One region of the Desulfosporosinus sp. SYSU MS00001 genome, then DNA from elsewhere that is predicted to be linked to it. Evidence: riboswitches for the same ligand, from Rfam matches in the RefSeq annotation. Region 1 holds a riboswitch; each other region holds the start of a gene.
What was found. Region 1 has a riboswitch for cyclic di-AMP ahead of ACPUYX_RS06765 (citrate/2-methylcitrate synthase). Riboswitches for the same ligand answer to the same signal wherever they lie in the genome.
Positions count from the first base shown of each region.

Region 2: it holds a riboswitch for cyclic di-AMP, as region 1 does, so the genes downstream of both, ACPUYX_RS16655 (C40 family peptidase) here and ACPUYX_RS06765 (citrate/2-methylcitrate synthase) in region 1, are expected to answer to the same signal.
Region 3: it holds a riboswitch for cyclic di-AMP, as region 1 does, so the genes downstream of both, ACPUYX_RS04315 (C40 family peptidase) here and ACPUYX_RS06765 (citrate/2-methylcitrate synthase) in region 1, are expected to answer to the same signal.
Region 4: it holds a riboswitch for cyclic di-AMP, as region 1 does, so the genes downstream of both, ACPUYX_RS12840 (C40 family peptidase) here and ACPUYX_RS06765 (citrate/2-methylcitrate synthase) in region 1, are expected to answer to the same signal.

Region 1 covers NZ_JBNFTW010000003.1:59,628-63,113, reverse strand. Annotated here, with positions in the region: gene ACPUYX_RS06770 (DMT family transporter) at 1-28, opposite strand, end outside; gene ACPUYX_RS06765 (citrate/2-methylcitrate synthase) at 324-1,688, opposite strand; cyclic di-AMP (ydaO/yuaA leader) riboswitch at 1,800-1,944, opposite strand; gene ACPUYX_RS06760 (ATP-binding protein) at 2,207-3,486, shown strand, end outside.
Region 2 covers NZ_JBNFTW010000010.1:79,370-82,855, forward strand. Annotated here, with positions in the region: gene ACPUYX_RS16650 (cell wall-binding repeat-containing protein) at 1-777, shown strand, start outside; gene ACPUYX_RS16655 (C40 family peptidase) at 1,092-1,853, opposite strand; cyclic di-AMP (ydaO/yuaA leader) riboswitch at 1,857-1,997, opposite strand; gene ACPUYX_RS16660 (FlxA-like family protein) at 2,258-2,572, opposite strand; gene sigI (RNA polymerase sigma-I factor) at 2,997-3,486, shown strand, end outside.
Region 3 covers NZ_JBNFTW010000002.1:194,513-197,998, reverse strand. Annotated here, with positions in the region: gene ACPUYX_RS04325 (sigma-54-dependent transcriptional regulator) at 1-852, shown strand, start outside; gene ACPUYX_RS04320 (hypothetical protein) at 1,006-1,311, opposite strand; cyclic di-AMP (ydaO/yuaA leader) riboswitch at 1,520-1,656, shown strand; gene ACPUYX_RS04315 (C40 family peptidase) at 1,661-3,136, shown strand; gene ACPUYX_RS04310 (hypothetical protein) at 3,184-3,486, opposite strand, start outside.
Region 4 covers NZ_JBNFTW010000006.1:190,156-193,641, reverse strand. Annotated here, with positions in the region: gene ACPUYX_RS12845 (PFL family protein) at 1-1,277, shown strand, start outside; cyclic di-AMP (ydaO/yuaA leader) riboswitch at 2,155-2,290, shown strand; gene ACPUYX_RS12840 (C40 family peptidase) at 2,294-3,025, shown strand; gene uvrC (excinuclease ABC subunit UvrC) at 3,249-3,486, opposite strand, start outside.

The DNA.
Region 1 (3,486 bases):
TGGTAGTCAGGATTCTTAATTTTCCCATCAACGTTCCACCCCGTCTTATCTCTTTATGTCAGGTTGCTGAATCTATACAATTCTCTCTTTTTCGGCGAATACCTTTTTCTTCTCGTTCTATCCAAACGAAAGACTCCCACTTCTACAAGTGGGAATGGTTCCCATACCTTGCCTCTCGTTTACTTACTCTTAATAACTTTTCCAAGACTCAAAACCGTTACATAAAAAAGGCACCGGTTATTACACCGCTGCCAAAGCCCTTGCCTTATGATTAATGCATATTTAGTTCTGTATAAATGAGAATAACTTCTATATTAAAGGGACTAATTTCTCTCAATCAAATCAAGGTACTTTTGTTTTCGCGCCACACTTTTATAAGCCGGCCGGATAATTTTCCCGGCATTAACAATTTCCTCAATACGATGGGCACTCCAGCCTGCGATTCGAGCAATAGCAAACATAGGTGTATACATTTCAACAGGAATATTGAGCATTTTATATACGAATCCGGAGTAAAAATCGATATTGGCACTGACTGTTTTATACATCCTATTAAACTTAGCGATTACTTGAGGAGCTAACCTTTCTACTGATGTGTAGAGTTTAAATTCATCATCCAGTCCTTTTTCCTGGGCCAGTTTAGCTGCATAATCTTTAAGAATAACAGCTCTCGGATCTGAAATGGAGTAAACGGCGTGGCCTATCCCATAGATCAAGCCGGACCGGTCAAAGGCATCTTTTGTCAAAATCCGAGTTAGATATTGCTCAATTTCTTCATCATCATTCCAATCCTTGAGTTGATTCTTGATATCTTCAAACATCTTGATTACTTTAATATTAGCTCCGCCATGACGCGGCCCTTTGAGAGCACCTATAGCTGCCGACATCGCCGAATAGGTATCTGTGCCGGTAGAAGTCACGACATGAGTAACAAAGGTCGAATTATTTCCCCCGCCATGTTCAGCATGCAGCACCAGAGCGAGATCCAGGAGCGCAGCTTCAAGTCTGGTGTACTTGCTGTCCGGTCTCAGCATTGTCAGAATGTTCTCTGCTGTGCTTAACTCCGGACGCGGACTGTGAATAAAGAGACTTTGATTGCTGTGGTAATGGGATAAGGCTTGATAAGCATACACCGCTAAGGATGGAAAACAGGCTATTAGCAGCAAGCATTGTTTTAAAACATTGCTGATGGAAGGATCGTCGGGGTTATCGTCAAAAGAATATAAGGCAAGAACGCTTCTCGCAAGAGCATTCATAATGTCTTTACTGGGTGCCTTCATAATAAAATCGCGGGCAAAATCTTCCGGCAGCTTCTGATAACCAGCCAGAATCCGTTTGAAATCCTCTAGACCTTTCTGGTCAGGAAGATGGCCAAAAAGCAATAAAAAGGCAGTCTCTTCGAAGCCAAATCGGCCGTCTCGTGTGAATCCATTGACCATATCGGAAATATCATAGCCACGATAAAGTAATCGGCCTGGAACTTGTATAATTTCACCTTCGTCCAGGATATATGAGTGTACTTCACCAATTTCGGTTAAACCGACGAGGACACCTCTTCCGTCAAGATCCCTAAGCCCTCGTTTAACTTGGTATTTGCTGTATAATTCAGGATTTATGAAACTGTTCTTTTCGGCAGCCTTGCTCAAAGTAACAAGCGTTTTCCCTTCGGTCAGTTCGTAATTTAACATCTATAATATCCTCCCTCAAATAAAATAAAACCCCAAGACGCAGTGTCTGGGGTCAGCTAAGTCGAAAAAGCAAAAGAATAATAAGGCAGGGCAATAAGAGCCTAACCTATCGTTCTTTCCTTTCAACGCTTACGAAGTTAGCTGACGGATTCGGGTCGAAAGTAACCCTACCTCTTACAGGAAAAAATTCCTTTGGAGGATTCACCCCAGATTAATGGTTCCCCCGCTTCTAAAAAGAATTAAGCGATTTAGGATATTTAGATAATCTTGAAAGATTATCATTTTAACCATATTGCAAAATACATTTATTGGAACCTATTATATCACATCTATAGATTATAATCAATTCTATAATAGAGCAGCATTGATACTAACGCCAGCCCTGATGGTAATGTATATATTAAATAATTGTTATTAAAAAGGGATTAAGGTTAATTTGTAGAACTACTATTTATTGATTAGTACATATTAGAGTTATAAGGGCATTTGATACGATAGATGCAGAAAAGGAGTTAGCTTTGGATACAAATATTCCAGAGGTTTCCTTAAAGGAGCTTCTTAAGCTGAAAAAAGTCTTCTTAAATTTCAATTATGTCTTTATTATCAATTCCTTAGATGGACGGATTCAATACAGCAATCCAGTTCTGCCAACACTTCTTGGAATTACCCAAAAAACCATAAAAAAACTAACAGCAGTGGAGATCATCCAGCAATTTGTTCATCCTGATGACCAAAATTCTTCAATCCAAGCGATCACAGAAGTGATGAAGGGAAATCGAATTCATGGCTTAACGAATCGCTACTGTCTTTCCAATGGCACCTATCAGCAATTTTCCTGGATGCTGATCCCCATTCCTACGGAGGGAGTTTTTTATGCGATTGCTTGCCCGACTGCTGACGGTACCATCCCTAACAATAAGGCTGCTGATCAACCGGATATCAGAATCCACAGCATCTTTCACAATATATCCGATTACTTTTATGTTCTGGATAATTCCTGGAAATTCGTTTATGTCAATGGGTCCGCCGCCCAGCTTTTCTTATCTTCAAAAAAGGAAAAAATTCTCGGGAAATACTACTGGGATATATTCCCTGAATCAGACGATCTGTATTTCCTCAAATTTACAGAAGCTAAACTTACCCAAAAACATATTTATTTTGAGGCTTTCTCAGTACTTTCCTGCGGCTGGGTTAGAGTAAACGTTTACCCTTCTCCGGAAGGTCTCTCTGTTTATTTTCGGGATATTTCCGATCAGAAGTGCTTGGAGAAATCCCTGGCAGATGAGCAAAAACGTCTTCATGCTATTTTAGATGGACTCCCCGGTTTAGTTTATCTGCGTACCTCTGAGGGAAACGTTGTTTTTGCTAATCATAAGTTTAAGGAGATTCAGGGCGAACCTGCTAATAAGAAATGTTTCGAACTCCTTTTTAACAGAAATCGTCCTTGCAAGGACTGTAATATGGAATCTAAAACCCAAACCTACGGGCCCCTGCAATGGCAGTGCATTATTAAAGATGTTATTTATGAAGTATATCAGCATCCGTTTGAAGATATTGACGGAACCCAACTATTTCTAATGCAACTCCTGGATATTACCAAACGCAAGCTTGCCGAAGAAGAAATAGGCCGTTTAGATCGATTGAATCTCGTTGGTGAGCTGGCAACAAGTATTGCCCATGAAGTAAGGAATCCCATGACAACAGTTCGCGGCTTTTTACAGCTCTTAAAGAGTAAAAACATTTCTCAGGAAAACGCAGAATATTTCGATCTTATGATCAGCGAGTTAGATCGGGCTAA
Region 2 (3,486 bases), on a different contig from region 1:
ATCAATGATTCTCTGGCAGATGTGACAAGAAGTTATTATCAAGATAGAATTGCCAATGGCTCAAAGAGTAGTACTAATTTCCCCCCTACCGTCGATGTGTTTGGTGGAACAGTTATTATTCCCGATAGTGTTATATCAGGGTTAGGACAGGGTAAAGCTGGAGTAAGTCATTTAAGTACAGTTAGTGTAACAACTTCAATCGGAACTGCCCCGACCCTGCCTTCAACGATAACAGCTACTATGATGGATGGGACAACTAAAACAGTTGATGTTACATGGCCAGTTATAGAATCAAACAAATATGCAGTCGAGGGAAGTTTTTGCGTAATAGGTAATATAGCCGAGTCTACGGCTGTTAAGCCTATAGCTACTATTGAGGTTAAACCCGAGAATCCAATTCCGTCTTTAACAATTGACCAAGTGCAGCAAGATATTTTGGGTACATGGACAACGTCTGATGGAAAAATCACTTTGACATTTGATAGTGATGGAACGTTAGAAGTCACCCAAGTTAGTACAGGATATACCACAAACTATAAAGCAAGTTATTCGTTCCCTAATCCTACAATAATTAGAATTAAAAATTCTAGCTGGTCTGAAGAAGACAATTTTATATTAATTGACAAGTATCTTGAAATTTATAATATGGGTGTTCCACACATATTAGGTAATAACATAATTACAGGTGATTCGGCTTATTCAGGTTATCTTAATCATCCTATCAGTTTTCCCCCTTCTAGTAGTCCCGTAAATTTCATTTTTACAAAGATTAGCTGATGTAGCAAGTCGAGAAATAATACTTAATCTAAACTTTATACTAAATCAATTATTCATATTTTAATCCCTCTGAATGAGTTAGAGCGGGATTAAGCGATGGAAATAAGGGTGTTACTCTACGAACATGAGTAGTTCGTAGAGTAACACCCCTTTTTACGTTTCAAAATAAAACTGCGGGCCCCGAAGAGTCCGCAGTTGGCGTATAATACGTATAATAAGCTGCAAATATCGTAATTATACAATAAAAAACAATCTGAATTAAATGCTCTTATTAAAGCTTGTTTGGTAACTACCATATAAAACGCTAAAGCGAATTATTTATACCTTCGAGCTCCAAGATAATTTTTAACGTAAAAGTTGTCGCTCAGGCTGGTAATAGTTACCCCTTTTTTAGGGTTATCAGCATGCACGAATTTTCCGCCGCCGATATAAATACCTACGTGAGACGCTCCCTTAGAATACGTTGAAAAGAAAACTAAGTCTCCCGGTTGGAGATTACTCTTACTGACGGAACCGCCTGTTGCATATTGAGCATAAGACGTTCGCGGAAGAGAAATACCGGATCCAGCGAAAACATACTGAGTAAATCCGGAACAATCAAATCCTTTTAACGATGTCCCGCCAAAAACATAGGGCTTTCCTACTAAACTTACAGCATGATCGATGATGTCAGAATGGTTACTGCTGCCGCGAGATACATTGGCATCATCATCTTTCATAGAATTATTTGACGCGGCCTGAGCAACTTGAATCATATGTACGGATGACGTACTTTCAGGCGGAGAGATTTCTGCTGTTTGCGTAGTTTTCGTCTGAATTTGATTCTCGTTTGGTATTGCTGTCATCACGGTAGGTATTGTTGGATCAAAGATTGGATCAGTTTTCTGTGCAGGTAACTGTTGGTGAATAAATTGTGGAACAATGGCTGACGTTGAAGAGGATGTTGAGATACTAGAATTCATGAAAGAATTGAAACTCAAGCTTTGTGACGTTAATGGGACTAGAACATTCCCTACCAAGAGCATCCCGGATAGAATGACACCTGATAGTTGAGACAGGGCTGGAGACAATTTCATTACCTTTTCACCTTTCATAGCTTACGAGGTTAGTTGTCGGATTCGGACAAAAGGTAACAGCCCTACGCCATATCGGCGATTCACCCCGTTTAGAAATAAAATCCCCCGTTCTAGAATAATTTCCAGATTCAGCTTTATTTTTCTCGTCCATATTTTCATAAACAAGAATTCGACAGAATTCGTTAATATCCTCTAAAATGAAATGTGTAATATTTGGCAGGGAACCATTTTTATACAAATCGCATTAATATAGATTGTGATATGTTTCACATAAGTAGAGTCCAGAACAAACTGTAAAAACGCCAAATCATGATCGATTTGGCGTTTTTACAGTTTGCAGTTAGGAGATATCCCGGTAGATTATATAGCAAACTCAGAGAATTTTATGGCATACTAAATTACTTTTAAGCCTGAATATCAATCATATGTAAATTATTTTTGAGGTTTTGTGTGTCTTTATTGCTCGTGCTTTGTTGAGCGGAATTTTTGTTTTGATTCTTTAATTCAAGCTGCGTTAACTGGGCTTGCAGCAGCTCAATTTGAGCTTGCACTTGCTGCGTTTTCATTTGTTTCGTTTGAGCGTCATCATTACTCTGATTCTCAGTTTTCAATTCTTGTTGGAGTTTTAGTATTTGGTTTTGAATTTGTTTAATTTGACTATTATTAGTTGATGAAGAATAATCGTTATTAGATCCAAACGATACTGCTGAAACGTCCATAGAAAAATTTCCTTTCTAAATTAAATAGTTGAACTTCTGAAAAACACCTTTAAAATTGATAATGATCTAATCCAAAAACAAAGCCAATAAAAACAAGTTACTACAGGTAATTGAATCTTAGCTGAAAATTAACTGAATTTTAGCTGAAAATAGCACAGAAGTAACTCTTGAATTTTTCGAGAATTCTTTGACCGAATCTTTTAGTTATGTTTCTTTAGCCGAACAGTTCACTGAATAATTACCATAAGGATCGAAGAGGGCTTGGTTAATTTGAGAGGAAATGCTTAACGAGGTGTCGAATAGTTAAAGTTGGATATTTAGATGTCATTATTTTTGTTTTTGTAGAAGAATTTGAAGAAAATTTGGGGCGAGCCCCCATAAAAAGTAGAAGCCCTATCGTATAAAAGGGTAGGAGGAAGAAAGCATGCCGGAATGGGAAGACCAATCGACGTGGCAGCGTTTGAAAGAGGATTCGAAAGCCCGAGAGGATTTTTTGGCCAAATCTCAAATGTTTATTTGTCATGTGGCTAGTCAGGCGTGTTTTCATTTTCTGGAATGGGGCAGAGATGAGGAATTATCAGAGGCTTTGATCGCTTTTAACGAAGCCATCGATTTGTTTATAGCTGATAAAGGCGTGCCCTTTTTAGCATTTGCCAGACTTTTAATCAAAAGGCGCCTTATTGATTATCATCGGAAACAGCGGTCACAACTGACAAATTCTCTCGACCAAGATGATATTGGACGAGACATTGAAATTCATCTTAGTTTAAATGAATTCAAAGAGAAAGAACAAAACCGGGAGAGGGCGGCCGAAATTCAACAGTTCACACAAGCTTTGGCGGCAGTAAACCTTACCTTTCAGGATTTAGTTGCAGCTTCCCCCAAACATCGAGATTCTCGTGAGACATTGCTCA
Region 3 (3,486 bases), on a different contig from region 1:
CTGATTACCGGTGAAAGCGGAACAGGAAAAGAAGTAGCCGCTTTAGAAATTCATAAAGCCAGCAATCGTTTCGATAAACCCTTTGTGGCAGTAAACTGTGCTGCTCTTCCGGAACATCTCTTAGAAAGTGAACTATTCGGCCACGAGAAAGGGGCCTTTACCGGGGCAGCCAGCAGAAAAAAAGGACGCTTTGAGATCGCCGATAAAGGAACAATCCTTCTTGATGAAATTGGAGAAATGCCTATCAACATGCAAGTAACGTTGTTACGGGTATTACAAGAACGATGTTTTCAAAGAGTTGGCGGAACCGAGACAATCCACGTCGATGTTCGAGTCATCGCTACAACGAATCGAGATCTTGCCGCGGCTATCACCACCGGAACCTTTCGAGAAGATCTTTACTATCGCTTAAATGTCATGGGTATTGTCATGCCTCCCCTTCGATCCCGAAAAGAGGATATCCCGCTTCTTGTTAATCACTTTCTGGAAAAATTTGATCCTACCAAGAGTAAAAAAATTTCTTCTGAAGCGATGAAGACCTTAACCCAATACAACTGGCCAGGAAACGTCAGAGAGCTGCAAAATGTTATTGAAAGAGCACTTATTGTATGCCAGGGTTCAGAAATCCAATCGGTGCATTTTCCTAAGGAATTGCTCAAACATCTTGAAGAATCGCCAACACCGGAGATCCAGCTTTCTGAAAGTGGTTTTTCTTTAGGGGAGTTAGAGAAACATCTTATCATTAAGGCTCTGGAAAAACACAACTATAATCAGACCAAGGTAGCAAAATATTTAGGAATTACCCGCCCAACATTGCTTTATCGCCTGCAAAAATATGGTATCAAGATATGACCACAATTAAGGGGCTGCAAAAGGCATAAACGTCCTTTATAAAATAAAGCCCTGCATAAATAGTAGTTCAAATCCACTTATATGCAGGGTTTCATTTATGAAAACGGATAGATATTCATGATGCAACGGCCCGTCCCCTATCCGCGACTTGTTTTAGATATGATCACTTCCGTAATCAACCATTTTCCGATTCAATTCCGCAAATTCCCGGCTAATTTCCGGTGCTTCAAGCCACTGACTTTGAGGAGAACAGCGATCAAAGTAATTTAAAAACTCCTTAAAGCGATCACCGCTATAAGCATCTCGAAACCCCTCCAGATTAAAATGCGACGAGAAATTGCAGTTTAAGTTTAAATGATTATATAAATCCTCACTGATTAGCTCTGGATTTCGCGTCTCCACAACCTTATGAAAAGAATCAAAAACTTTTTTCTGTTGCCTAGAATTAAGTCTATACACAACACGTCCCCCTTATTAAATTAAGATCTCCTAAAATAGAGAGTTATTATGCTGTTAGTATGCCCTTTAACTTCTAGAGTTTGCATCCATTCAAACGAGAAATGACAAGTTTCTAAGAGTAAGTTTAAAACTTCACAAGTATTTCATAAATAAATTTAGAGGACATTTGCATATAGTGTCGAATAAATAATGATATGCTTTAATGAAAGGAGAAGGAATGCCGAATCTAGGTCGTCTAGAACGGGGGATTTTATTTATGGGGTTAATCGCGTATAATGCGCGAAGGGCTTACACCTTCCTGCCCGAACCCGTCAACTAACCTCGTAGGCAATTGTGAAAGGTGAATAATATGCAATGGTCTCGTAAACTGTCTCAGATTCAAGGCGAAGTACTTAGCCAACTCAAGCATTTCGATTGGACTCAGAAAAAACTGGTTATCCAACAGTTTTCGCGCGATACGTTACGAAAGATTTCTTGGAAATCGCCAAAAGTTATCGGTACCTTATCAATTTCTCTCATTTTAATAGGTGGGGTTACCTACAATCTTACAACAACGACTTCTGCGGCTGCAGTTCTTGTTAACGGTCATCAAATTGGCCTGGCAAGAAATTCAGCGACGGCCGAAAACCTTGTTAAAACAATTTTGCAACAGGAAGGCAAACCATATGGCCTAGCTGCCAAAACTCATGACGTTATAACTTATGAGAACGTCAGGGTTAGTCCGGCGACCTATCTGGAATCTTCTTTAAATGAAGAAAAACTAGAAAACGACATAACTTGTTATGTTGATGGTTACACCTTAAAAGCAGATGGTTCCGTTGTGGCTGTTTTGCCAAATAAGGAAGACGTGGACAAGGTTCTTAAAAAATACCAAGATTATTATGCAAAACCCAGCTCTGAAAATAAGATTGAATCAATAAGTTTTGCCGAAAATGTTAGTGCCGAAAAAGCTGAAGTCTCCCCGGATCAAGTGAAAACACCTGATCAAGCCTTTAAGGTATTGATGGATGGCAAGATAACGACCAAAAATTATACCGTTCAGCCTAATGATTCCTGGTGGCTTATTGCCCGCAAAAACGATATGTTAACCGATGAGGTATTAGCCGGAAATCCGGGATCAACTAAAAATACCATGCTGAAACCTGGAGAAACTATAAAGCTTGTTGATTCCACACCCTATCTTACGGTTGTTAGTCAAGGAACTTATTCAGGGTCGGAAACAATACCCTATGATGTTGTATCGAAAATAGATCCGAGTTTGGCCTTTGGCAATTCTAAAGTTGTAACCCAAGGAAGTAATGGCGCAAAATTAGTTACTTATTCCTATGTGCGTAAAAATGGTATCGACGTAACCAAAAAGGTATTAGCTGAAAAAGTCACTCAAAATCCTGTGAATCAAGTCATTGCCAAAGGACCTGGCAATGTGACAGTTGCTTATGGGATTTCCCGTGGAAGCAGTAATAATTCATCTCTTGTAGGTCGAGCGCTCAGTTTAGAAGGTACGCCCTATGTCTTCGGCGGAACTACTCGCAGTGGTTTTGACTGCTCGGGTTTTACAAAATATGTTTATGCTAATTCCGGAATATCCCTGCCGCGAACTTCTTATGCACAGTTTGCTTCAGGAAGTCCTGTCAGCAAAAATGACCTTCAGCCCGGTGATTTAGTGTTTTTCACTACATATACTAGTGGCGCATCTCACGTAGGCATTTATATGGGGGGGGGGCGATTTATTCATGCCAGTAACCCCAACAGTGGTATTGAAGTCTCCAGTCTCGGTGACAGCTTTTACGCTTCACGTTATCTAGGAGCGCGCAGGTATAATTAGTAAGGAAAATTACGCTTGAAAAGGGACCGTGAAAACACGGCCCCTTTTCATTTTTTAGGGAAGGAATTATTTACCTCTGAAGCAATGAAATTTTTGACAATCAAAATGAAGACAGCAATACTCAAATAATAAATGGTCATGGTATAAAAGAAATTCCACCCTTCACAGAGAACGAGAATTTTTAGATTCAGAAGTATACGTTGTCCAATAATCGCAATACCAAAGGGAACTATCTTCCAGTACCATTTCTCAAGAACACATACAAAAAAAACTAAAAGTACAGTTTCAGCGAGCTGATATGTAAAAATAAATAAAGTACTTGCTAAATATAAATCAGATGCCCAATGCAC
Region 4 (3,486 bases), on a different contig from region 1:
TCAGTTTATTGGATTGTGTCACAGAGGATCTAAATAGTTTAGAACGAAAAATATATGATAAGGTCGTAAAAAAAGCAAGTCACTTAGTGACGGTAGGAGAACAAATTTCATCTCGTTATGGAATTCCCATAATCAACAAACGTGTTTCAGTCACACCGATTGCTATCGCAGCAGCTCATTTATCTTCAGAAGGAATGGTAAGAATTGCAAAGGCCTTAGATCGAGCTGCCAATGAGTTGGGCATAAATTTTATTGGCGGGTTTTCTGCTCTAGTGCAGAAGGGATTTACGGAGGGAGATTTAGCTTTAATTGATGCTATTCCTCAGGCCCTGAGTGAAACAAATTTTGTTTGTTCATCAGTAAATATCGGAACGACTAAAGCTGGAATAAATATGGATGCAGTCAAACGAATGGGAGAAGTTATCTTAAATTGCGCTCAAAAAACTTCTGCTCAAGATGGAATTGGTGCAGCGAAACTTGTTGTTTTCTGTAATGCTCCAGAAGATAATCCTTTCATGGCGGGTGCATTCCATGGTGTTGGAGAACCAGATTGTGTGATTAATGTTGGGGTAAGCGGTCCGGGGGTTGTAGCAAAAGTTGTGAAAGAATTTCCTGATGCAGATTTTGGGGAACTCTCCAATCTCATAAAACAGACTGCCTTTAAAATTACACGAATGGGTGAACTGATTGGCCGAGCAGCATCGAAGGCTTTACAAGTTCCCTTTGGAATTGTCGATTTGTCCTTGGCTCCAACACCGGCTATTGGGGATAGTGTTGCTGAGATTCTAGAAAATATGGGTCTTGAACGTTGTGGAACGCATGGTACGACGGCTGCTTTAGCCTTATTAAATGATGCGGTTAAAAAGGGCGGTGCCATGGCTTCTTCTCATGTGGGAGGCTTAAGTGGTGCATTTATCCCTGTCTCAGAGGATGCCGGAATGGTTAAGGCTGTGGAGGTTGGGGCTTTGGATCTGGATAAATTGGAAGCCATGACCTGTGTCTGTTCTGTTGGACTAGACATGATTGCCGTGCCAGGGGATGTGAGTTCTGAAACCATCTCTGCAATTATCGCTGACGAAGCTGCTATTGGCATGATTAATAAAAAAACAACTGCTGTCAGAATCATTCCTGCTATCGGTAAAAAGGCTGGGGAACGTGTGGAATTTGGAGGCCTATTGGGCGGAGCTCCGGTCATGAATGTTCATCCGTTTTCCTCGAAAACCTTTATTAATCGCGGCGGTCGGATTCCCGCTCCAATTACAAGTTTATCCAACTAATAGATTTGCTTTTTTAGTGTCTAAATAACTGATTTTATCTGAAAAACTTAGTTTAGATGACAAAAAGAATCCGTAATTATCTTTATACTTTATTAATCGAAGGTATAAATGGCTAAAAGGTTTTTTACAAAGTTATGATAATCAGGTACAATAGGCAATGTAATCACAACAACTAATTTTGCTTTGGGCTATGGAGCGTTATTCTAGTGCACGATTGGCAATCGAAGGCGGGCCTAATAATCCGCCGAGGGCATACCGATGAAGTTCCTGGTGGTGGCTTTCGACGCCCAGTCGAGGGTTGTTGCTGGGAGTTAAGGAATGAGGGGGATCCGCAATGGCATGCGGGCGCTACCCTTTTCCGTGGAGGCCTAAGTGCGTGGCTTTTATAGCTACGGCTTAGGGTAGAACCTGCATTAGGAAGGAACTTAGTGCAGTGTAGCCTGCCTTGAGGTGGAAAAGTTGGGAAGGCTTTAAGAGGTTTGGAGGGCGTTGGCCGATGCTTTTCAAACTGCCGGAAATGCTTTTCTGCAAAAGAGGCTAGATTGTCTAGGAGTGTTAAGGAAACTTCTAGAACGTTAACTTAAGAGGATTGAAGTGAGGACTAAGTGGTGATCAAGTTCTGGTGATGGCGACATCCCAGGCTGGGGAAAAGGAGAAATCGCCTTTAGGGAAACCGAAGGAACTCAGCGGGAAAACCTACTTGACCTAAGCCTCAATATTGACTCTTTAGCCTCCTATTGTCCAAATAAAGTCCGTCTCTCAATTTGAGAGGCGGTTTTTATTTGTTTTACTATTGGTTATTATGGTGCATATTTCCATGAATTATTGCAGGGATTTTTAGACATACTGGCGAATAGCCTAACATAGGCGAATAGACTAATATAAAATGCTGAATCCAAACTTATGTTTGGAGCGGGGGATTTTATTGGGGTGAATCACGAATTCTCGTGTAGGGCTTACACCTTTAGCCCGAATCCGTCAACTAACCTCGTAAGCAAATGAAAGGTGGACTCTCATTGCTAATTTCCTCATCCGGACGGATGTGGTTAGGAAGCACAGTTCTGGCTGGTTTAATGTTGGCGAGCAGTTTATCAGTATCGGTTCCAGCAGCGGGTAAAATCGCAGCCAAGACAACGTTAATTTCCATTCCAACTGCGCCCTATACTAACATCGTCCGCACTCAGTTGCAGTGGCAAACTGCTTCTCTTACTTTCCAGGAGGGTAAGGATTCAACACCTGTTTCGAAACCCGTTTCATCGGCTTCAAGTACACCAAATAACGTAACAGAATCAGCAGATAAACTTCAATCAAGAGTTGTCCCGGAGCCAGCGGCACGATCAAAATCAATTCAAGTCGCTGCTGAGTCTCAGAAACAAGTATCGCGTTCGGTTACCTCTCAATTAATCAATAATGCTCTAAGCTTGCAGGGTGTTCCCTATCGTTTTGGGGGAACAAGTCGAAACGGCTTTGATTGTTCAGGGTTTACTCAATATGTCTATCGAGCCTCGAATACTTCATTGCCGAGAACTGCCGCAGAGCAATTTAGAATTGGAACCGTTATCAGTCGAGGACAGCTACAGGCAGGTGACTTAGTATTTTTCTCCACCTACGCTTCGGGCGCTTCTCACGTGGGTATTTATATTGGAGGGGGACGCTTTGTTCATGCTTCGAATAAAGGGATTCGTGTTACAAATCTGAGTGATAACTATTACGCAAACCGTTATTTGGGTGCCCGTCGAGTCAATTAGACTATGTTATCAAGGATTCATAAAAACAACAGCGAGAGATCGCTGTTGTTTTTATGATCAATCTAACAACGGGGAATCCAGGGAACGGGTCTGTATTGGAGACACTCCCCGCTTGATTTTGTCAAAGAAGCATTAATATTGCTTATATAGTTATCAGATATATTACATTGATGTGTGCGTTTGTAGTAACATTTTCGGCATAATTCTACTCTGTAATTCAAAATCATGGAATAGATTTCTCCTTAGGTAAAAGGTCATGGTTACCTGTAGGGTGAAAGTAATTAAAAATAGAGAGGGCAATTCCTTCGGGGAGCCCTGTAGACTGAAGTTCTTCCACAGAAGCCTGTTGTATTTCAGCAAGGGAAGAAAAATGCTGTAAGAGATGTTGCTTGCGTTTAGGGCCTATTCCTGATATTCCGTCAAGAACAGACAAGGTCATATTCTTGGTGCGCTGTTGACGG